3 regions of the Streptomyces sp. NPDC057002 genome follow, and region 3 is predicted to be linked to each of the others. Evidence: riboswitches for the same ligand, from Rfam matches in the RefSeq annotation. Region 3 holds a riboswitch; each other region holds the start of a gene.
What was found. Region 3 has a riboswitch for cobalamin ahead of ACFT32_RS02935 (energy-coupling factor ABC transporter permease). Riboswitches for the same ligand answer to the same signal wherever they lie in the genome.
Positions count from the first base shown of each region.

Region 1 (7,132 bases), on a different contig from region 3:
TTGCCCTTGGCCATCAGGCCCTTCTGCCCGGAGGAGCCGGTGTAGGCGTTGATCCACTCGGCGGCCAGGTCCTGCGCGCCGGACTTCACCGGCACGGCGAGGTCGGAGCCGCCCAGGAAGACGGGCATGTTCTTGCCGGACGGGCCGGGCATCACGAAGTTCTCGAGGTTGCCCTTGAGCTTGCCGGTCTTGTCGTTCTTCGGGTCCTCGGCGGTCGCGCCCTCCCAGGCGGCGGCGAAGATCATGGCGGACTTGCCCTGGCCGTAGACGATATAGCGGTCGGACTCGTCCTTGGTCTTGTCGCCGTGCATGTAGGAGTCGACGACGTTCTTGAACTCCGTCAGGCCCTTGAGGGACTCGGGCGAGGAGAGAGAGGCCTTCCACTGGCCGCCCGACTCGGTGGCGATGGCGCCGCCGGCGTCGTAGACGAAGGACATGGCCGCGTACCAGTCGCGGGTGGGCTGGTACCAGGCGTTGTACTTGCCGCCCTCCTTCTTCTGGATCTTGTCCAGGGCGGCGGTCAGCTCCTTGTAGGTCTTCGGGGGCGTCTTCACACCGACCGAAGCCGCGATGTCCTTGCGCCAGTTGGCGACGCGGCCGCCGGCGTAGTACGGGACGCCGTAGGTCTTGTCCTCGTAGGTGACCGAGGCCTTGAGGCCGTCCAGCCAGGCGTCGGAGTTGTCGAACTTCGCCGGGTCCAGGGGAGCGAAGGCGCCCTTGACCATGTAGCCGAGCATCTCGGTGTTGCCCATCTCGACCACGTCGGGCGCCTTGTCGGTGGCGAGGACGGCGTCGAGCTTGGCGTTCTTGTCGGGCCAGCCGTAGTACTCGTGGTTGATCTTGAGACCGGGGTGCTTCTTCTGCACCGCCGCGTCGGCGGCCTTCACCAGCTGCGGCCAGTTGTTCTGGGCATCGACGGTGAGCCAGACGGTCAGCTCCTTGGCGTCCGCGCCGCCCTTGTCCGAATTCCCGCCCTCGCCCCCGCACGCCGCGATGGAGACCATCATGCCCGCGATACCGATCGCGGATATCAGCTTGCGCTTCACGCCACCCTCCTCAGCTGGACCATTGGTGTAGACCAGTAGGGAGGAGCTTGGCCTGGACCACGAGACCTGTCAAGAGGTCCGATAAGGCTCTGACCAGCCGTTATGCGACCTACATATGCAGGAACCTTTAAGTAATAAGCCAGCGAAATACCGGCTGTACACGCCATACTTCAGGTAGACCACTGGATGTTGTGGACTAGACCAAAAGCGGCGCCGACGGTATACAAGTGGGATCGTGTCGGCAGACCGAGCCGGGAAGGCGGAGCATGAGCACCGACGTCAGCAGTGCGGAGAACGAGAACGGGGCGCCCGTCCGTACCGCACGCGTGCCCAAGTACTACCGCCTGAAGAAGCACCTGCTCGACATGACGGACACACAGGCGCCCGGCACACCGGTCCCGCCCGAGCGCACGCTGGCCGCGGAGTTCGACACCTCGCGCACGACCGTGCGCCAGGCACTTCAGGAGCTGGTCGTCGAGGGGCGCCTGGAGCGCATCCAGGGCAAGGGCACGTTCGTCGCCAAGCCGAAAGTCTCCCAGGCGCTGCAACTGACCTCGTACACCGAGGACATGCGCGCCCAGGGCCTGGAACCCACCTCGCAGCTGCTGGACATCGGCTACATCACCGCTGACGACCGCCTCGCCGGCCTGCTCGACATCGCGCCCGGCGGACGCGTGCTGCGCATCGAGCGGCTGCGCATGGCCAACGGCGAGCCGATGGCCATCGAGACCACCCATCTGTCCGCCAAGCGCTTCCCCGCGCTGCGGCGGTCGCTGGTGAAGTACACGTCCCTGTACACCGCGCTGGCGGAGGTCTACGACGTCCATCTCGCGGAGGCCGAGGAGACCATCGAGACGTCGCTGGCCACCCCGCGCGAGGCCGGCCTGCTCGGCACGGACGTCGGCCTGCCGATGCTGATGCTGTCCCGGCACTCGCTGGACCGGGAGGGGCAGCCGGTGGAGTGGGTGCGGTCGGTGTACCGGGGGGACCGGTACAAGTTCGTGGCCCGGCTGAAGCGGCCTGTCGAGTAGCGCCCGACGCGGACCGCTGGTGAGCCCCGGTTTCTATTGGGTGTCGCATTGCGGACGAGGGGTTCCGTTCCCGCCGCATGCTGACCTAGATTGCCTGCGCATTACACAGGTGATCACTGAGGGGACGGAGCCGCCTGATGTCGCAAGCCCCAGAAGCCGGTAGAGGTCCGGTGGTGACGCCGATGCGCGTCGTCATCGGCGTCTGCCTCCTAGCGCCCTTCGTGGCCATGCTGTGGGTCGGCTCGTACGCCAAGACCGACCCGGCCTTCATCGGCATACCGTTCTTCTACTGGTATCAGATGGCGTGGGTGCTCATCTCCACCGCGCTGACGATGACCGCCTACAAGCTGTGGCAGCGTGACCAGCGCGCCCGTAAGGAAGGTGCGCGGTGAAGGACGGCGTGAACGGCGTCGCACTCGCCGTCTTCATCTTCTTCTTCCTGCTCGTCACGGTCATGGGCTTCCTGGCCTCACGGTGGCGCAAGGCCGAGAACGAGAACAGCCTGGACGAGTGGGGCCTGGGCGGCCGGTCGTTCGGCACCTGGGTCACCTGGTTCCTGCTCGGTGGCGACCTGTACACGGCGTACACCTTCGTGGCCGTACCGGCGGCGATCTACGCGGCGGGCGCGGCGGGCTTCTTCGCGGTGCCGTACACGATCCTGGTCTACCCGCTGATCTTCACCTTCCTCCCCCGCCTGTGGTCGGTGTCCCACAAGCACGGGTACGTGACGACGTCCGACTTCGTGCGGGGCCGCTTCGGCTCCAAGGGCCTGTCGCTGGCCGTGGCCGTCACCGGCATCCTCGCGACCATGCCGTACATCGCGCTCCAGCTCGTCGGCATCCAGGCCGTGCTGGACGTGATGGGCGTCGGCGGCGGCGAGGACACCAACTGGTTCATCAAGGACCTGCCGCTGCTGATCGCGTTCGGTGTGCTGGCGGCCTACACGTACTCCTCGGGCCTGCGTGCCCCGGCGCTGATCGCCTTCGTCAAGGACACCCTGATCTACATCGTCATCGCGGTGGCGATCATCTACATCCCGATCAAGCTGGGCGGCTTCGACGAGATCTTCGCCAGGGCGGGCGACGCGTACAGCCAGACCAACCCGGCGACGGGTGCGGCACGCGGTGCGCTGGTGCCGCCGGAGGCTGGCCAGTGGACGTACGCCACGCTGGCGCTCGGCTCGGCGCTCGCGCTGTTCATGTACCCGCACTCGATCACTGCGACGCTGTCCTCGCGCAGCCGTGAGGTGATCCGCCGCAACACCACGATCCTGCCGCTGTACTCGCTGATGCTGGGCCTGCTCGCGCTGCTCGGTTTCATGGCGATCGCGGCCGGGATCAAGGTGCAGAACGGGCAGCTGGCGATCCCGCAGCTGTTCGAGACGATGTTCCCGGACTGGTTCGCCGGTGTGGCCTTCGCGGCGATCGGCATCGGGGCGCTCGTGCCGGCGGCCATCATGTCCATCGCGGCCGCGAACCTCTTCACCCGCAACATCTACAAGGACTTCCTCAAGCCGGACGCCACGCCGGCGCAGGAGACCAAGGTCTCCAAGCTGGTCTCCCTGCTGGTGAAGGTGGGCGCGCTGGCCTTCGTCCTCACCATGGACAAGACCGTCGCCATCAACTTCCAGCTGCTCGGCGGCATCTGGATCCTGCAGACCTTCCCGGCCCTGGTCGGCGGCCTGTTCACCCGCTGGTTCCACCGCTGGGCGCTGCTCGCGGGCTGGGCGGTCGGCATGATCTACGGCACTGCCGCCGCGTACGGGGTCGCCTCGCCGACCCAGAAGCACTTCGGCGGCTCGTCGAAGGAGATCCCCGGCATCGGCGAGATCGGCTACATCGGCCTCACGGCGTTCGTCCTGAACGTGGTGGTGACGGTGGTCCTCACCTTCGCCCTGAAGGCCCTCAAGGCCCCCGACGGCATCGACGAGACCAAGCCGGAGGACTACACGGCGGACGCGGGCGACCCGGGGGTCCAGGTGGAGCTTCCGCCGGCCACCGCGGGCTCCGCCCACTAGAACCGACCGGGCACGTACGCCCGCAGCGGGCCGCCGGTAATCAACCACACCGGCGGCCCGCTGTCGTACACACTCACGCCATGGACACCTTGATCCGGCGAGTGAAGCCCACCGAGTACGGCCCCCTCGGCGAGATGACGGCCCACGCCTATCTCGCCGACGGCCTTCTCGACTTCGGCGAGAGCGACGAGTACCTCCACGAACTGCGAGACGTCGCCAGACGGGCAGCCGCAGCCGACGTCCTGGTCGCCGTCGAGAACGACACCCTCCTCGGCGGCGTCACCTTCGTACCGTCCGGCGGCCCCATGGCCGACATAGCCGGCCCGGGAGAGGCCGAGATACGGATGCTCGCGGTCTCGCACACCGCCCGCGGCCGCGGCACCGGCGAGGCCCTCGTAGCCGCCTGCATCGACCGCGCACGGGCCACGCCCGGCTGCGTCCGCATCGTGCTGTCGACCCAGCGCACCATGCGCACAGCCCACCGCATCTACGAACGCCTGGGTTTCACCCGCACTCCCGAGCGCGACTGGAACCCGCTCCCGCAGCTGGCGGACATCACTCTCCTCACCTACCAGTTGACGCTCTGAAACCAGCACGACACAACATCTGGGGGTGCCGCCCGAACCCGGCACAAGATGTATGCTCGTGCTCGCTGTCGCCGCAGGGGAATCCGGTGCGAATCCGGAACTGTCCCGCAACGGTGTACTTGTGCATGTCTGTTCCCAGAACGCCACGCACAGGAGTCAGTCCGAGGACCTGCCGACAGCGCACCCGGCCGTCCGGCCGGGGTGCCCTGACGTCCGGGCCTCGTGGAATGGGCCGGTGGACGCGACGCCGTGTGCGCTCGTGTGCTGCCCCCTGCCCTGTGCGAGGCCCCTTGCCGAGCGAGGGAGAGCCCCACGTGACCATCGCGCCAGCCGAACCGGTCTCAGCTTCCGAAGAAGAGCACGACGGTCCCGGTGCCGCGCTGCTGCGGACCCTGACCGAGCTGACCGCCGATCTCCCCGACGCCGACCCCGGCCGGGTCGCCGCCGCCGCGCTGCGCGGCCGGTCCGCGCGGGGGGCCGTGCCGGATGTCATCGTGGAACTGCGCGAGCTCGCGACGGAGTCGGCCGCCGGCCTCATCTCCGAGGACCCCGCCTACTCCCGGCTGGCCGCGCGCCTGCTGACGATCGGCATCCGCGAAGAGGCCGCCTCCCAGGGCGTCACGTGCTTCACCGAGTCCGTCGCGGTCGGCCACCGGGAGGGGCTGATCGCCGACCGGACCGCCGAGTTCGTGCGCCTGCACGCCGCCCGGCTCGACGCGCTCATCGACCGGGCCGCCGACGACCGCTTCGGCTACTTCGGCCTGCGGACGCTGCACAGCCGCTACCTGCTCCGCCACCCGATCACCCGCAAGGTCGTCGAGACGCCCCAGCACTTCATGCTGCGCGTCGCCGCCGGCCTCGCCGAGGACGACACGGCACAGGCCGTCGACGAGGTCGCCGCGCTCTACGGGCTCATGAGCCGCCTCGACTACCTCCCGTCCTCCCCCACCCTCTTCAACTCCGGCACCCGGCACCCCCAGATGTCGTCCTGCTACCTCCTCGACTCCCCCAAGGACGAGCTGGACTCGATCTACGACCGGTACCACCAGGTGGCGCGGCTGTCGAAGCACGCGGGCGGCATCGGGCTGTCCTACTCCCGTATCCGTGCGCGCGGTTCGCTGATCCGCGGCACCAACGGCCACTCCAACGGCATCGTCCCGTTCCTGAAGACGCTCGACGCCTCGGTCGCCGCCGTGAACCAGGGCGGTCGCCGCAAGGGCGCGGCCGCGGTCTATCTGGAGACCTGGCACTCCGACATCGAGGAGTTCCTGGAGCTGCGCGACAACACCGGCGAGGACGCCCGCCGTACGCACAATCTGAACCTGGCGCACTGGGTGCCGGACGAGTTCATGCGGCGGGTGAACGCCGACGGGCAGTGGTCGCTGTTCTCCCCCTCTGACGTTCCCGAGCTGGTCGACCTGTACGGCGAGGAGTTCGACGCCGCGTACCGGGCGGCCGAGGCGAAGGGCCTGGCGAGGAAGACCCTGCCCGCCCGTGAGCTGTACGGCCGAATGATGCGCGCCCTCGCGCAGACCGGCAACGGCTGGATGACCTTCAAGGACGCCGCCAACCGCACCGCCAACCAGACGGCCGAGCCGGGCCACGTCGTCCACTCCTCCAACCTCTGCACGGAGATCCTGGAGGTCACCAGCGACGGGGAGACGGCGGTCTGCAACCTGGGCTCGGTCAACCTGGGTTCCTTTGTCGACACATCGACCGGCGATCTCGACTGGGAACGGCTGGACGAGACCGTCCGTACGGCCGTCACGTTCCTCGACCGGGTCGTGGACATCAACTTCTACCCGACCGAGCAGGCGGGCCGCTCCAACGCCCGGTGGCGTCCGGTCGGCCTCGGGGCCATGGGCCTGCAGGACGTCTTCTTCAAGCTGCGCCTGCCCTTCGACTCGCCCGAGGCCAAGGCGCTCTCCACCCGTATCGCCGAGCGCGTCATGCTCGCCGCGTACGAGGCCTCCGCCGACCTCGCCGAGCGCAGCGGCCCGCTGCCGGCCTGGGAGAAGACCCGTACGGCCAGGGGCGTGCTGCACCCCGACCACTACGACGTGGAGCTGACCTGGCCCGAGCGCTGGGCGGCCCTGCGCGAGCGCATCGCCACGACCGGCATGCGCAACTCCCTGCTCCTCGCCATCGCGCCCACGGCCACCATCGCCTCCATCGCGGGCGTGTACGAGTGCATCGAGCCGCAGGTGTCCAACCTGTTCAAGCGCGAGACGCTGTCGGGTGAGTTCCTCCAGGTCAACTCCTACCTGGTGGACGAGCTCAAGCGGCTCGGCGTGTGGGACGCCCGCAGCCGGGAGGCGCTGCGCGAAGCGAACGGCTCGGTGCAGGAGTTCGCCTGGATCCCCGAGGACGTACGGGCGCTCTACCGGACGGCGTGGGAGGTCCCGCAGCGCGGTCTGATCGACATGGCGGCGGCCAGGACACCGTTCCTGG
Region 1 is NZ_JBHURZ010000003.1:1,027,490-1,034,621, reverse strand. It holds gene ACFT32_RS19540 (extracellular solute-binding protein) at 1-1,046, opposite strand, end outside; gene ACFT32_RS19535 (GntR family transcriptional regulator) at 1,313-2,077, shown strand; gene ACFT32_RS19530 (DUF3311 domain-containing protein) at 2,215-2,469, shown strand; gene mctP (monocarboxylate uptake permease MctP) at 2,466-4,094, shown strand; gene ACFT32_RS19520 (GNAT family N-acetyltransferase) at 4,175-4,681, shown strand; cobalamin riboswitch at 4,717-4,873, shown strand; gene ACFT32_RS19515 (ribonucleoside-diphosphate reductase subunit alpha) at 4,996-7,132, shown strand, end outside.
Region 1: linked by a shared signal. The riboswitch ahead of ACFT32_RS19515 (ribonucleoside-diphosphate reductase subunit alpha) and the one ahead of ACFT32_RS02935 (energy-coupling factor ABC transporter permease) in region 3 are both predicted to bind cobalamin.

Region 2 (7,132 bases), on a different contig from region 3:
GGCCACGAAGTCGCAGTGCACGACCCGCCGTTCACCCGTCTCCGGGCAGGTGTACGACACGGACGGGCTGTCGGTGTCGAGGTCGTGCAGCTCCACGTCCCCGACCCCGAAGCGGATCTCCCCGCCCCGCACGTCGGCGTACTCGCGCACCAGGTCCGTCACCAGCAACGGCTGCGGGTAGACGAAGTGGTGACTGCCCGTCATCTCGCCGTAGTGGAACCGGTACCGCTCCCCGTCGAAGCGGAACTCGCACGCGGTGTGCAGCTCCGCGCAGTCCAGCAGGTTCCGGGCGAGGCCCCGCTTCTCCAGGCCGCGGACGGCCCACTCCTCGATGACCCCGGCCCGGGGCCGCTGTTCGATGAACTCCCGGGTCTCGGCCTCCAGCACCAGGCAGTCCACGGCGGCGGCCCGCAGGATGTTGCCGACGGTCAGCCCGGCGGGACCGGCGCCCACGACGACGACCGGGAAACGCCCGGGGGAGCCTGCGTCCGCGGGCGGGGAGGCTTGGGTCATGCGCTCATTATGGAGGGGGCGCGACGGTCGTGCCCCTCACCCGACCCGCGGGATCTCGATCGCCGGGCAGCGGTCCATCACCATCTCCAGGCCCGCGGCCCGGGTGCGGTCGTACGCCGCCGCGTCGACGACGCCGAGCTGGAACCACACCGCCCCGGCGCCCTTCGCGACCGCCTCGTCCGCGACCGCTCCGGCGAGGTCGCTGTTCACGAACACGTCCACGACGTCCACGTCGAAGGGGATGTCCGCCAGACTCGCGTACCCCTGTTCGCCGTGCACGGTCTCCGCCTTGGGGTGCACGGGCACGACGCGCTTGCCGTACCGCTGGAGCACCGCGGCGACGCCGTACGCCGCGCGCTGCCGGTTCGACGACAGGCCCACCACGGCCCAAGTATCGCCGAGCTCGGTGAGGATCCTGCGGACCGTTGCGTCGTCGCCGTACACCGGCGGCCTCCTCGGGAGTCGCGTCGCGGAAGAGCTGCTGTCCGGGGAACGACGCGGGGCGCGCGGTGATTCCCCGAAGCCCACCGTGATAGCTTGCCGAGGCCAGTCGAACCCATGTACGTGGGTCAGGGAATCCGGTGCGAATCCGGAACTGACGCGCAGCGGTGAGGGGGACGGGCGGGGCCGCGGCCACTGTACGGCTGGACGTCGTACGGGAAGGCGCCCCGCACCGGGTGAACCCGAGTCCGAAGACCTGCTGGCGGCCCCCGCGGCCGGCCGGCGGCGGGGGAGCACCGTACGACCGGGCTCCGCGATCGGGCCCTCGACGTCTGAGGACTGGTTTCCTTGCCCCTCGCCCGACCCGCCCGTGCCGCCGTCCTGCTCGCGGCCGGCTCCCTGCTCATGACCGGCTGCGGGGGCTCGAAGGCCCCCACCGCCGGGGCGGCCGCCACCCTCGACAACTGCGGCCAGGAGGTCCGGGTCGACAAGGCGCCCCGGCACGCCGTCTCCCTCAACCAGGGCACCACCGAGATCCTGCTCTCCCTCGGTCTCGCCGACCGGATGGCCGGCACGGCCACCTGGACCGACCCCGTGATGAAGGGGCTGGAGAAGGCCAACGCGAAGGTGCCGCGCATCGCCGAGAACAACCCTTCCTTCGAACGGGTCCTGGACTCCGAGCCCGATTTCGTCGCCGCGTCCTTCGTCTCCACCCTCGGCAAGGGCGGCGTCGCCACCCGCGACCAGTTCGAGAAGCTCGGCGTGCCCACGTACGTCTCCCCGTCCGACTGCGCCGGCAAGGACAACTCGGGCGGCGGCGACGGCAAGCGCGACAAGGCGCTGGGCATCGACGCCGTCTACGGCGAGGTGCGGGACCTCGCGACCGTGTTCGGGGTGAAGGACCGCGGCGACAAGCTCGTGGCCTCCCTCCAGCAGCGGATGGAGAAGGCCACGCGGGGCGTCGACGCCTCCGGCGTCTCCCTGCTGTACTGGTTCGCCAACTCCGAGTCGCCCTACCTGGCCGGCTGCTGCGGAGCGCCCGGCATCATGACCCGCGCCCTCGGCGCGAAGAACGTCTTCGACGACACCCACGAGGAGTGGCCGCAGGTCAACTGGGAGACCGTGGCCGACCGCAACCCCGATGTCCTCGTCATCGGCGACCTGACCCGCGACTCGGAGACCGCGGAGTCGGCGAAGCGGAAGATCGCCTTCCTGGAGTCCGACCCCGTCACCAAGAACATGGACGCGGTCAAGCACAAGCGGTACGTGCTGCTCAGCGGACAGGCCATGAACCCGACCATCCGCACGGTCGAGGGCGTGGAGAAGGTCGCGGCCGGACTGCGTGAGTTCGGGCTCGTGAAGTGACCGTGCGCGGACCGGCGCTCGCCGCCGGAGGCGCCTTGTTGCTGGTGGTCTCCGTGGCCCTGGCGATCACCATCGGACCGGCCGACATCAGGGTCGGGGACGTGTGGTCCGTCGTCGCGTCCCACCTCGGGATCGGCAGCTCCGGACTGACGCCGATCCGGGACGGGATCGTCTGGCAGCTGCGGCTGCCGCGCACCCTGCTCGCGGCCGTGTGCGGGGCGGGACTCGCCGTGTGCGGGGCCGTGATGCAGTCGCTGCTGCGCAACCCGCTCGCCGACCCGTTCGTGCTCGGGGTGTCCTCGGGCGCCTCCACCGGCGCGGTCGTCATCGTCGTGCTGGGCGTGGGCGGCGGTGCCGTCTCGGTGTCCGCGGGCGCGTTCCTCGGCGCCCTGGTCTCCTTCGCGCTGGTCCTGCTGCTCAGCCACACCCTCGGCGACACCACCGACCGGGTCGTCCTCGCGGGCGTCGCCGCCATGCAGCTCTTCTCCGCGCTGACCTCCTTCGTCGTGCTGACCGCCGCCGACGCCGAGACGACCCGGGGCGTGCTGTTCTGGCTCCTGGGCTCGCTCGGCGGGGCCGGCTGGACCGATGTCTGGCTGTGCTTCGCGGCCCTGGCAGTGGCGCTGGTGGTGTGCCTGTCGTACGCCCGTACCCTCGACGCCTTCGCCTTCGGGCAGGACGCGGCGGCCGCGCTCGGGGTGTCCGTGGCCCGCACCCGCCTGGTGCTGCTGTGCGTCACGGCCCTGCTCACGGCCGCGCTGGTCAGCTCGGCCGGGGCCATCGGCTTCGTCGGGCTGGTCCTGCCGCACGCCGCCCGGGCCCTGGCCGGACCCGGGCACGCCCGGCTGCTGCCGGTCACCGCACTCGCCGGCGCGGTGTTCCTGGTGTGGGTCGACACCCTGGCCCGGACGGTCCTGGATCCGCAGGAGGTGCCGGTGGGGGTCGTGACCTCCCTGATCGGGGTGCCGGCGTTCGTGGCGGTGCTCTACCGGACGCGGAGGGTGCGGTGACGGAGACACACGCCGGCGATACGGCAGCGCGGGTGCGGGCCGGGCTCCGGGCGGACCGGGTCAGCCGCCGCGCCGACGGGCGCCTCATCCTGGACGGCATCGTCCTCGCGCCCGAACCCGGCTCCACCGTCGGCGTCCTCGGTCCGAACGGCTCCGGCAAGTCCACGCTGCTGCGGCTGCTCGCCGGGCTGCTCACGCCGACCGCCGGAGTCGTCACCCTCGACGGCACGCCGCTGGGCGACCTGCCCCGCCGTACCGTCGCCCGCCGCCTCGCCATGGTCGAGCAACAGGCGGACACGCAGGTCGAGTTGACCGTGCTGGACGTCGTACGGCTGGGCCGTGTGCCGCACCGCCGGGCCTGGACACCCGCCTCGGCGGACGACGAGCGGGCGATATACGCGGCCCTGGAGCGCACCGGCCTCGCCGCCCGTGCCGGCCAGCCCTGGCACACCCTCTCCGGCGGCGAACGCCAGCGCGTCCAGATCGCCCGCGCGCTCGCGCAGGAACCCCGGGAGCTCCTCCTGGACGAGCCCACCAACCACCTCGACATCCACCACCAGCTGGATCTGCTCGCCCTGGTCACCGGCCTGCCGGTCACCACCGTCGTCGCGCTGCACGACCTCAACCTCGCGGCGATGTACTGCGACCGGGTCGTCGTCCTACGCGAAGGCACGGTCGTGGCGGGCGGTGCTCCGGGGGACGTCCTCACGGAGGAGCTCATCGCGGAGGTCTACGGGGTACGGGCCGCCGTCAGCCGCGAGGGGCCCGAACAGCGGCCTCATGTGCGCTTCCTGGGCACGCTGGCCTGAGGGCCGCCGGCCCTGGTGCCGGGCACGCCATTGGTGGGGTGCTTCCCGCCACGGTGGCCTGAAAACACCGAACATGCCTGCGTATGCCCGCCCACCCGCCTACGCTCGCCTCGTGCTGCGCATCATCGACGCCCGTAGCGGCGAGCCGGTCGACGCCGCCCCGGCCCGCCGGGGCCTGACCCGTGTCGAGGTGCACGCGCCCGGCTTCGACACGACGAGCCTGCGGGTGCTGCTCGTCGCGGACCTGCTCGTCCGGGCCCTGGAACTCGGCGGCACCCCGGTGTGGGCGCTGCTGACCGGGGGACGACGACAGGCCGAGCTGCGGGCGGAGGCCACCGCCCTCGGCATCCGGCCGTTCGAGGACAGTCCCGACGTGAGCGCCGGGCTGGGCGAGGCCCAGGTCATCCATGTAGCGGTCGAGGGCGGCACGGCGACTGACGGTGTGCGGATCGCTGTCGCCCCCGCGCACATCGACGGGGCCCCCGCGCATCCCGAGAACCCGGGCACACCGGACGACACCGGCACCGGCATCGACCCCGGTGTCCTGCGTCTCGCCCTCCTCGCCCGGCACCACAGCGCCCCCGCCCGGCTGGACGCGGCCGCGTTCGACGAGGCCCGGGGCACCCTCGCCCGGTGGCGCGGTGCTGTCGCGCGGTGGGCCCGGCGGCCCTCGCGGCCGGTCCCCGACGAGGTGCGCGGGCGGTTGCGCGACGCCTGGGAGGATGACCTGGACGTGCCCGGGGTACTGGATGTCCTGCACCATGTCGAGACCGAGCCGGGGCTGCCCGACGGCGCGCGCTTCGAGACGTACGCGTACGCCGACCGGCTCCTCGGCCTCGACCTCACCCGCGACCTGGGATCCCCGTCATGATCGAGCGCGCCGGAGCCGGCCCACTGCGCCGTCTGGTCGTCCTGCGGCACACCAAGTCCGCCTGGCCCTTGGACGTCGCCGACCACGAACGCCCCCTCGCCCCGCGCGGCCGCCGGGACGCCCCCGCGGCCGGGCGCGCCCTGGCCGAGGCCGACTGTCTGCCGGACCTCGCGCTGTGCTCCACCGCCGTACGCGCGCGCCGGACCTGGGACCTGGCCGCCGGCCAGTGGGGCACGCCCCCGCCGGTCCGCCACGACCGGCGGCTGTACGCCGCCGGCCCCTCCGGTCTGCTCGCCGTCGTGCACGAGGTGCCCGCCGAGGTCGAGACGCTGCTGCTGATCGGGCACAACCCCGAACTGGAGGAACTGGTCCTGGCGCTCGCCGCCGACGGCCTCGACGACACCCTGGAGCGGGTCCGTACGAAGTTCCCCACCTCGGCGATCGCCGTCCTGTCCTGGCGTGGCACGGCCTGGCGGTCCCTCACTCCCGGCACCGCGCTGCTCACGTCCGTGATCGTGCCCCGGGGCCGGAAGGAGAAGTAGCCGCGGACCGGTCCTGGCCGCTCCCGGGCGCCCGCATAGGCTGGCCGGATGCAGGACGAATACCGCACGGTCGCCCGCGCGGGCGTGCACGAGACCGAGGTCAACCGCTCCCGCTTCCTGTGCGCCCTCGCCCCGGCGGCCACCGAGCAGGAGGCTCAGGAATTCATCGCCGCCGTCCGTAAGGAGCACGCCGCCGCCAGCCACAACTGCTGGGCCTACGTCATCGGCGCCGACGCCTCGGTCCAGAAGGCGAGCGACGACGGCGAACCCGGCGGCACCGCCGGCGTCCCCATGCTCCAGATGCTGCTCCGCCGCGACATGCGGTACGTCGTCGCCGTCGTCACCCGCTACTACGGCGGCGTCAAGCTCGGCGCCGGCGGCCTCATCCGGGCGTACGGCGGAGCGGTCGGCGAGGCCCTGGACACCCTCGGCTCGCGCACCCGCCGCAGGTTCCGCCTGGCCACCGTCACCGTCGACCACCAGCGGGCGGGCAAACTGGAGAACGACCTGCGCACCACCGGCCGCGAGGTACGGGACGTGCGCTACGGCGAGGCGGTCACGATCGAACTCGCCCTCCCGGACGCCGAGGTGGACGCCTTCCGGGCGTGGCTCGCCGACACCACCGCCGGGACGGCCGGGTTCGAACCGGGCGGGGAGGCGTACGGCGACGCCTGACGCGCGGTCGGCCGCCGGCCCGGCGGCCGAGCACGACGGCCCGCGGAGCACCGCCGGGGCCGTCGCGTACACGGACGCGCTCCGCCGCCCCGGCCGGACCGGCGAAGGGACGGAGCGGTGAACGCCGGGCCGCCTGCCGCGGGCGGAGGCTACCGGTCCGGAGGACCCGGGGCGGCCTACCCCCTGTATGCCGCCCGGACCGTCCGTGTCGTCCACGCCGTTGGCCGCCGAGACGGAGGGGTTGTTCAGGATCCAGGCGACCGGGCCACCCGCTTCGAGCAGTACCGCGCGGACCGCTACCAGGAGGCCCTCGCGGAGGTCGAGCACCTGCCCGGCGACTCCCCGTCGGAGCGCCGCATGCGTGAGATCAGCCACCTGCACCTCACCCGCCGGCTGCCCGCGCTGCTCGACCGCAAGGACCGGCTCAGCAGCTCTACGAGAAGGACCCCCGGGCCCGGACCCATGCGCTGCTCGCCGACCGCTCCTCTCCCGCCTTCGACATCGTCGACGCCGGCGAACTCGGCCGCATGCTCGAGCTCCCCCAGGGCCACTACGACACACAGTTGCGCCGCAACGGGCCGGAGACCGCCCTGTGCCTCGACTGATGGATGCGCGAGTACGACATCGCGCCGGAATGACGGCTCTACAGACAGATGCAGACATGTCCGGTGAATCACCGCCGAAGGCGGGGGCGGACCGAGGTTCGTGGTGGATCAGGTGCCCGCACGCGTTAGCGTGGTGGGTCTGACAGCGAGCCGTGCCGGTTCGCGCTGGTTGTGGAGTGGTGGCAGGGAGAGACATGCGGGTCGGAGCGGCGTCTTGAGACTGCTGCACACATCCGACTGGCACCTCGGCCGGTCGTTCCACCGGGTGAACATGCTCGGCGCCCAGGCCGAGTTCATCGGC
Region 2 is NZ_JBHURZ010000002.1:11,856-18,987, forward strand. It holds gene ACFT32_RS08135 (4-hydroxybenzoate 3-monooxygenase) at 1-513, opposite strand, end outside; gene ACFT32_RS08140 (CoA-binding protein) at 550-957, opposite strand; cobalamin riboswitch at 1,044-1,233, shown strand; gene ACFT32_RS08145 (ABC transporter substrate-binding protein) at 1,360-2,319, shown strand; gene ACFT32_RS08150 (FecCD family ABC transporter permease) at 2,316-3,329, shown strand; gene ACFT32_RS08155 (ABC transporter ATP-binding protein) at 3,326-4,138, shown strand; gene ACFT32_RS08160 (hypothetical protein) at 4,212-5,009, shown strand; gene ACFT32_RS08165 (SixA phosphatase family protein) at 5,006-5,551, shown strand; gene ACFT32_RS08170 (YigZ family protein) at 5,600-6,226, shown strand; gene ACFT32_RS08175 (exonuclease SbcCD subunit D) at 7,046-7,132, shown strand, end outside.
Region 2: linked by a shared signal. The riboswitch ahead of ACFT32_RS08145 (ABC transporter substrate-binding protein) and the one ahead of ACFT32_RS02935 (energy-coupling factor ABC transporter permease) in region 3 are both predicted to bind cobalamin.

Region 3 (7,132 bases):
CGCTCATGAGGGCGGCCTTTCCAGTACGAAGGTGAGGACGGCCAGCGCCGCGAGGAGCGCGCAGCTGGCGACCGTGAAGCGGACGGAGACGCGGGCCTCGGGCACCAGGACACGCAGGGTTCCGTCATACCCGCGCCCGGCGAGACCCGCCTGGAGGCGGGCCGCCCGGTCGAACGCCCGGACGAACGCCGTGGCGCCCAGTCCGCCCAGCGAACGCCAGGCGGCGGCCCGAGTGGTGTGCCCGAGCCGGGCGGCCTGCGCGTCGCGGATCCGGCGCACGGAGTCCAGCAGCAGAAAGCTCATGCGGTACGTCACGAGCGCGACATCGACGACGGGCGCCGGGACACCGGCCCGGACCAGGCGCGGCAGCAGGTCGGACATGGGCGTGGTGAAGGCGAACAGCAGCACCCCCAGGGAGGCCGCCGAGGTGCGCAGCAGCAGCTCCCCGGCCCGCAGGGGCCCGTCGTCCGCGAGGGAGACGAAGCCTTCCGGCCCGCCGACCTGGACGAGCAGGGTGACCGCGCCGGTCACGCAGAAGCCCAGCGGCACACGGTAGGCCCGCCACAGCCGGCGGCCGGGCACACCGGCCGGCCCCAGCAGCAGGGACACGGCCGTCACGAGCACCAGCGCCGCGCCGGGCCAGGGCGGCAGCGAGATGGCCAGCACGGTGAGTCCGAGACCGAGCACGGCCTTGTCCACGGGATGACGGCGGCGCCAGCGACTGCTGTGCGCCGCCGCGTCGATCGGCAGCACGCGGCTCAGGCCCTCTCGGCCGTGGACTCCTCGGTGTCCTGCTCCCGCGCCTGCTGCTCACCCTGCCGGCGGCCCCGGCGCAGACCGAAGTAGTAGGCGAGGACACCGGCGCCGAGCGCCGCCTGAAGGGAGAACAGGGCCGACTCGATCTCACCCGACGGCGGCTCGTACAGCGGCGAGAACCAGGGCTTGTAGTCCGGCTCGATCTCGGTGATCGCCGTCTCCGCCTCACCGTCGGCGCCCGTGAACGGCTCCTCCTTGTGATCGCCCAGGCCGAGCGCGAGCGGCAGTACGGCGAGCGCGGCCACGGCGAGCAGCAGCAGGAGGTTGATCTTCGTGTTCTTCTTCATCGGGTCGCCGCCTCGGTCTCGGTCACGGACTGCTTCTTGGCGAGGAGCACACCCAGCCGGGTCAGTTCTCCCTTGCTGGACTGCACCAGCAGCCGCATCACGAGCACCGTCAGCAGCCCCTCGCTCACCGCGAGCGGGATCTGGGTGACGGCGAAGATGGTGCCGAACTTGCCGAGCGCGCCCACGAACCCGCTGCCCGGGTCGGGGAAGGCGAGCGCCAGCTGAACGCTGGTGACGCAGTAGGTGGACAGGTCGGCGAAGAACGCCCCGAAGAAGACCGCGACCATCAGCGGCACGTCGTACCGCCGCAGCAGTTTGTACACGGCGTATCCGGCCCAGGGCCCGACGATCGCCATGGAGAAGACGTTGGCGCCGAGCGTGGTCAGTCCGCCGTGGGCGAGCAGCAGCGCCTGGAAGAGCAGGGTGATGGTGCCCAGCACCGCCATGATGGGTGGCCGGAACAGGATGGCTCCCAGGCCCGTTCCGGTCGGGTGGGAGCAACTGCCGGTGACCGACGGCAGTTTCAGGGCGGACAGGACGAACGTGAAGGCACCGGAGGCACCGAGGAGCAGGGTGCTCTCGGGGTGCTCGCGCACCTCACGGGTGAGCGACCGGACCCCGTGGACGACGAACGGTGCCGACGCGACGCCCCAGGCGACCGCGTGTGCGGGTGGCAGAAAACCCTCGGCTATGTGCATGGCTCAGCAGACCCTCTCCAGCACCTCGTGGATGGTTGACGTGCCTTGGCCGGTCTCCTGGCTGACGGGTACCACCGCCCGTACTCCGCCTTCCCGGGTCACAAGGACCCAGTGGCTGCCCGTGAGGGCTGGAGCCGGACTTCCCGATTCACAGTGGCGAGGGCCGCACCGGCATCACACCGGATTTCCCGTTCACCAAGGCGTGGTGACAGTAATGCCGAGATAAGGACGATGACAAGCCACCCGAGGGGGCGCGCGAGGGGGCGTCCGCTCGCACACCGGCGCAGGGCCGCTCAGTCGTCGCCCCCGTCGTCATCGTCGTCCCCGTCCTCCCAGGTCTGACGGGGCTTCTCCTGCTGGGGTTTGTCCGCCTTTTGCGGTGGGTCGGCCGTCTCCTGCACCGGAGTCGTGGGGCTGGGTGTGGCTTCGACGGGGGTCGGGAGAGGAGGCGCGGTGGTGGACGGGGTGATATCGGCCACTGTGCCGGTGGCCGGAGTGCCGCTGCCCGGAGCCGTGTCCTCCGCTGGATCGGAGGAGAGGGGCGAGGCGGAGTCCGCGGACGGTGTGGCGGCGGGGCTGCTCGCGGAGGGGGACGCGTCGGGTTCCGTGCCCTCCGTCGCGGTGTTGTCGGGCGAGAACCACAGCATTCCGGCGAGCATAGCGGCGGCGAAGAGCGCCGCGGCGGCGATCGTCGCGGCCGCTCTGCGGCGGTGGTCGTGGCCGCCCCGGGGCGCGGCGCGACGCGAACGGCCGGCCTGGGGCGTGCGGCCGGTGCGCAGCCCCGGGGCGCCGGGCAGCGCATAGGTGGCCGGGTCGCGGGTCTCGGCGGCCGGATACGGCCTGGGCGTGGCGGACGTCACCGGGGGCGCGGCCTCCGGCAGCGGCTCGGGCAGCCCTCGCCAGGCGCCCCCGGCGAACCACTCGGCGGTCCGCTGGGCGGTGGGCCGGTCCTCGGGCTGCTTGGCGAGCAGGCCGAGCAGGTAGTTCTCGAAGGCCGGCGGGAGTCCGGCGACACCGAGCTCGCGGGGCGGAACGGGCGCGGAGTCGAGGTGCTGGTGGAGGAGCGCGACGGCGGTGTCCGCCTGGAACGGCGGCCGTCCGCTGAGGAGTTGGTAGAGCAGACACCCCAGGGAGTACATGTCGGAGGCGGGACCGGCCGGCTGGCCCAGGGCGCGTTCGGGTGCGAGGTAGAGGCCGGTGCCGACGATCTGGCCGGTGGCGGTGAGCGCGGCGCCGGGGTCGTCGAGGAAGCGGGCGATGCCGAAGTCGCCGATTTTCAGGGTGCCGTGGGGGTCCAGCAGCAGGTTGGCGGGCTTGATGTCACGGTGGACGATGCCCTGCGCGTGTGCGGCGGCGAGCCCGGCGGCGGCCTGCGCAGCGAGATCCGCCACCCGCTCGGCGGGAAGGGCGCCGGAGGCGGCCAGCACCCCGGCGAGGCTGTCGCCGTCGACCAGTTCCATCACCAGGTACAGCCGGTTGTCGTACTCGCCGAAGTCCCAGACACCGACCAGATGGGGATGGTTGAGACGCCCGGCGGTCTGGGCCTCCAGACGGAACCGGGAGGCCGCCGTGACATCGGTGTCCTGGGGCAGCAGCAGCTTGACGGCCACCGCTCTGGCGAGCGTCTCGTCGTACGCGCGCCAGACCTCTCCCATTCCACCGCGCCCGATCTCAACATCCAGCCGGTAGCGGCCCGCTAGCAGCACTCGTCCTCGTCTCATGCAGGGGGAAGGTATGTCGCCGCAGGCCGAACTCCCCGTTTTGAGGCGGGGGTTGGCGGGGGACGTCGCAGCCGACCCAGGATACTGGCGCCGCGTGACCACTGATCTCCGCAGCGGTGTCGGGGGACGGTACTGTCCCGGAAAACCGGGAGCGGAGACATCGCCCGGCGGGGTGACGGCGCGGTGCGCGCGGTTGCCGGGCCGCCGCCCGCCGGGTCAGGCTGTCTCGTCCGTCTCCGCCGGCCGCTCCTCCCGGCGCGGCAGCAGAGCCACCGTCAAGGCCGGTACGGCCGCGAGAACCAGCCAGGGCACGGCGGCCGGGAGGCCCAGGTCGAGCAGGGAGCCGGTGGCCGCGCTGCCGGCCAGGACGATCAGGCCGGAGACGGAGGACAGCGCGCCCATGTAGAGGCCGATCCGGCCCTCCTCGGCGAGGTCGGGCACCCAGGCGCGGGCGGCGGGCACGACCAGCATCTGTCCCACGGTGAGCAGCACGACGAAGCCCGCGGCGGGCAGCAGCCCGGCGACTCCCGTCCAGCCGGCGGGGCGCGCCGCGGCCACCACCGTGAAACCGGCCGCGATCAGCAGCAGTCCGGCGGTCATGGAGCGGCGCAGGTCCAGCCGGTCGCCCGCCCAGCGGGTCACCGGCAGCTGGGTGAAGACCACCAGCACCGAGGACAGGGCGAACAGCCAGGACAGCGGCGCCTGGGAGCCCGTCGCGCGCCGCACCTCGTCCGGCAGGGCCAGATACAGCTGGTTGTAGGCGAGCAGGTACGAGCCGTACGCGCCGCACAGGGCCAGGAAGCGGCGGTTGCGCAGCAGCACGCGCGCCCCGCCCCGCTCCCGGGTGCGGACCCGGCCCGGGATGTGCTGCGGCATCAGCCACAGATGCCCGGCCAGGACGAGTACGAAGACCGCCGCACCGGCTAGGCACGCGGTGCGGAAGTCGACGGCGAGCAGCAACCCGCCGAGCAGCGGCCCGACGAAGGCCCCGGCCTGGCCCGCGACGCTGAACAGGGCCAGGAGCCGGGTGCGCGAGCCGCGTCCCTCCTCCTCCCAGACCACCGCCTGGCGGGCCACCTCGGACTCCACGGCGGGAGAGAACAGCGCGGCGGCGAAACCGATCACCAGCACGGCGCCGATCACGGCCCCGCTCGCCTCCGCGTACCCGAGCCACGCGAACCCGGCGATCCGCAGCACACAGCCGGCCAGCACGACCGGCCGCACCCCGAACCGGTCGACGAGCCAGCCGCCGACCACGAACAGCCCCTGCTGGCTGAAGGTGCGCAGCCCGAGCACGAATCCGACCAGCCAGCCCGCCATGCCGATCGCGGTACCGAGGTGCTCGGCGAGGAACGGCAGCACGGCGTAGAAGCCGATGTTGAAGGCGAGCTGGGTCAGGATCAGCAGCCGCAGCAGCGGCGACAGCTCCTTCCAGAGCCGCCAGGTGCTCTCGCGCGGGGTCTTGGGCGCACGGGCGGACCGGCGGGCCGGCACGCGGGAGACGGGGTCGGTCATCGTTCTTCTGCCTGTGAGGTGGACGCAGAGGTGGATACGGGGGCCAGGAGGGCGTCGGGGCTGTTCCGCTGCCGCCGCGGGGGCATGACCCGCTCCCTGGGCGGCCCGGCCGGGCCCTCGGTCCGCCTGTGCCGCCGGGGCAGCCGTACGCCGCCCGCGGCCGTCACCGCGAGCGCCCCCAGCAGGGCGAGTACGGCGGCGGGGAAGAGGACGGCCCACGGGGCGCGTTCGGCGTACGGCTGGTTCTCGGCGAGCAGCAGGCCCCACTCGGGGGACGGCGGCTGGGCGCCCAGGCCGAGGAAGCCGAGGGCGGCGAGGCTCAGTGCGATGCCGGGCAGCCGGAGCAGGGCGTGCCGGGCCACCGGCGACAGCACGGCGGGCAGCAGTTCGTGCCAGAGCAGATACCAGCGGCCGGCGCCCAGCGCGCGGGTCGCGGCCAGGTGCGTGGTCGCGCGCTCCTGCCGCAGCAGGGAGGACGTATGGGCGGCCAGCGGGGACCAGGCCACGACGCCCACGGCGAACGCGGGAGTCCAGGGCCCGCTGCCCGCGACCCCGGCGACGAGAAGTCCCGCCAGGACGGGCGGCACAGCGCTGACGGTGTCGACCAGCGGCCCGGACAGCCTCGGCAGCAGCCCCAGCAGCAGTCCCGCGACGAGGGCGGCGGCGCTCACCGCGAGGGCGACACCGAGGGTGGCCAGCGCGCCGTGGGAGACCCGGGCGAGGACGTCCCGGCCGAGCGCGTCCGTCCCGAACGGGTGCGCAAGGGAGGGGGCCCGCAGCTTGGCGAGGGTGTCCAGCGCGAGCGCGTCCCGGGGCAGGCCGAACCCGATGACGGCGGCGAGCAGCGCACCGTAGAGCAAGGGCAGGGCGCGGGGCGCGGACGGGCCGGGACGGTGCAGGGAGTGCAGGGCGCCGTCGCGCAGCGCGGGCCCGATGAGCAGCCGGGCCGCCAGCCGGGCGAGGACCCCGGCGACGGCGGCGACCAGGACGAGGGCGAGGGTGCCGGTCTGCAGGACCGGCAGGTCCTGGGCGAGTGCGGCCTGGAGGGTGAGCCGGCCCAGGCCCGGGATGTCGAAGATCTGCTCGACGGCGACCGAGCCACCGGTCAGGCCGACCACGAACAGGCCCAGATTGGGCAGCAGTCCGGGCACGCAGCGGCGCACCGCCTGCCGCGCCACGGACTTCGGCGGGACACCGCGTGCCGCGGACGCCAGCGCCCAAGGTTCGGCGAACGCACTGGGCAGCAGGTCGTCCAGCATCCGTCCGAGGATCGCCCCGGCGGGCAGACCGAGGGCCAGCGACGGCAGCACCATCCACTGCGGCCCGTACCAGCCGAGAGCGGGCAGCCAGCCCAGCTGGACGCCGATCACCGAGGCCAGCACGGAGGCGACGAGGAACTCGGGCAGCGCGGCCAGCATCGCTGAGGCCGTGCCGCCGGGGCCGCGTGCGGCGAGCCGCCCCCGCGAGCCGAGCCGGAGTGTGCGGGCGCACACGGCCGCCACGGTGCCCGCCGCGACCACGAGGGCCCCGGACATCAGCAGCAGCGAGGCGCCGAGCGACTGCACGACGCCCGGCAGCACCTGGCCGCCGGACACCCACGACGTGCCCGCGTCGCCGTGCAGCAGCCCGCCCAGCCAGCGGCCGAGCAGCATCAGCGGGCCGTCGTCCAAGCCGAGTTGGTCGCGGACGGCGCGCAGTGTCCCGGGTGTCGGATCGCGGTCGGCCGAGCGGGCCTTGAGCACCGTCAGGGCCGGGTCGGTGCGCGACAGCCATGGCAGCAGGCCGATCGCGCCCACCAGGGCGGCCATGAGCACGGCCCGCCACAGCAGCGTCGGGGCTCCGCCCCGCGCGAGGGCGCGCAGGGCGGCGAGGCCCTTGGTCAGGAGTGAGTGCGAGGTGTTCAGTGTGGTCCCCGTGGTGCTCAGGCGAAGGGAATCTCGAAGTGCACCACGCCGCTGCCGCCGCCGGGCACTTCCTCCCGCTCGTCGCACACCACCTTGCCCAGCGTCCGCCACAGGCCCATCGAACCGGGCGAGTGCGGATACGTGTGCAGATAGACGGACCGGTAACCCCCGTCGGCCCGGGCGAAGTCGAC
Region 3 is NZ_JBHURZ010000001.1:652,776-659,907, reverse strand. It holds gene ACFT32_RS02950 (energy-coupling factor ABC transporter ATP-binding protein) at 1-7, opposite strand, end outside; gene cbiQ (cobalt ECF transporter T component CbiQ) at 4-753, opposite strand; gene ACFT32_RS02940 (energy-coupling factor ABC transporter substrate-binding protein) at 759-1,103, opposite strand; gene ACFT32_RS02935 (energy-coupling factor ABC transporter permease) at 1,100-1,801, opposite strand; cobalamin riboswitch at 1,831-2,038, opposite strand; gene ACFT32_RS02930 (serine/threonine-protein kinase) at 2,095-3,522, opposite strand; gene ACFT32_RS02925 (MDR family MFS transporter) at 3,739-5,037, opposite strand; gene ACFT32_RS02920 (ABC transporter permease subunit) at 5,034-6,845, opposite strand; gene ACFT32_RS02915 (GNAT family N-acetyltransferase) at 6,959-7,132, opposite strand, start outside.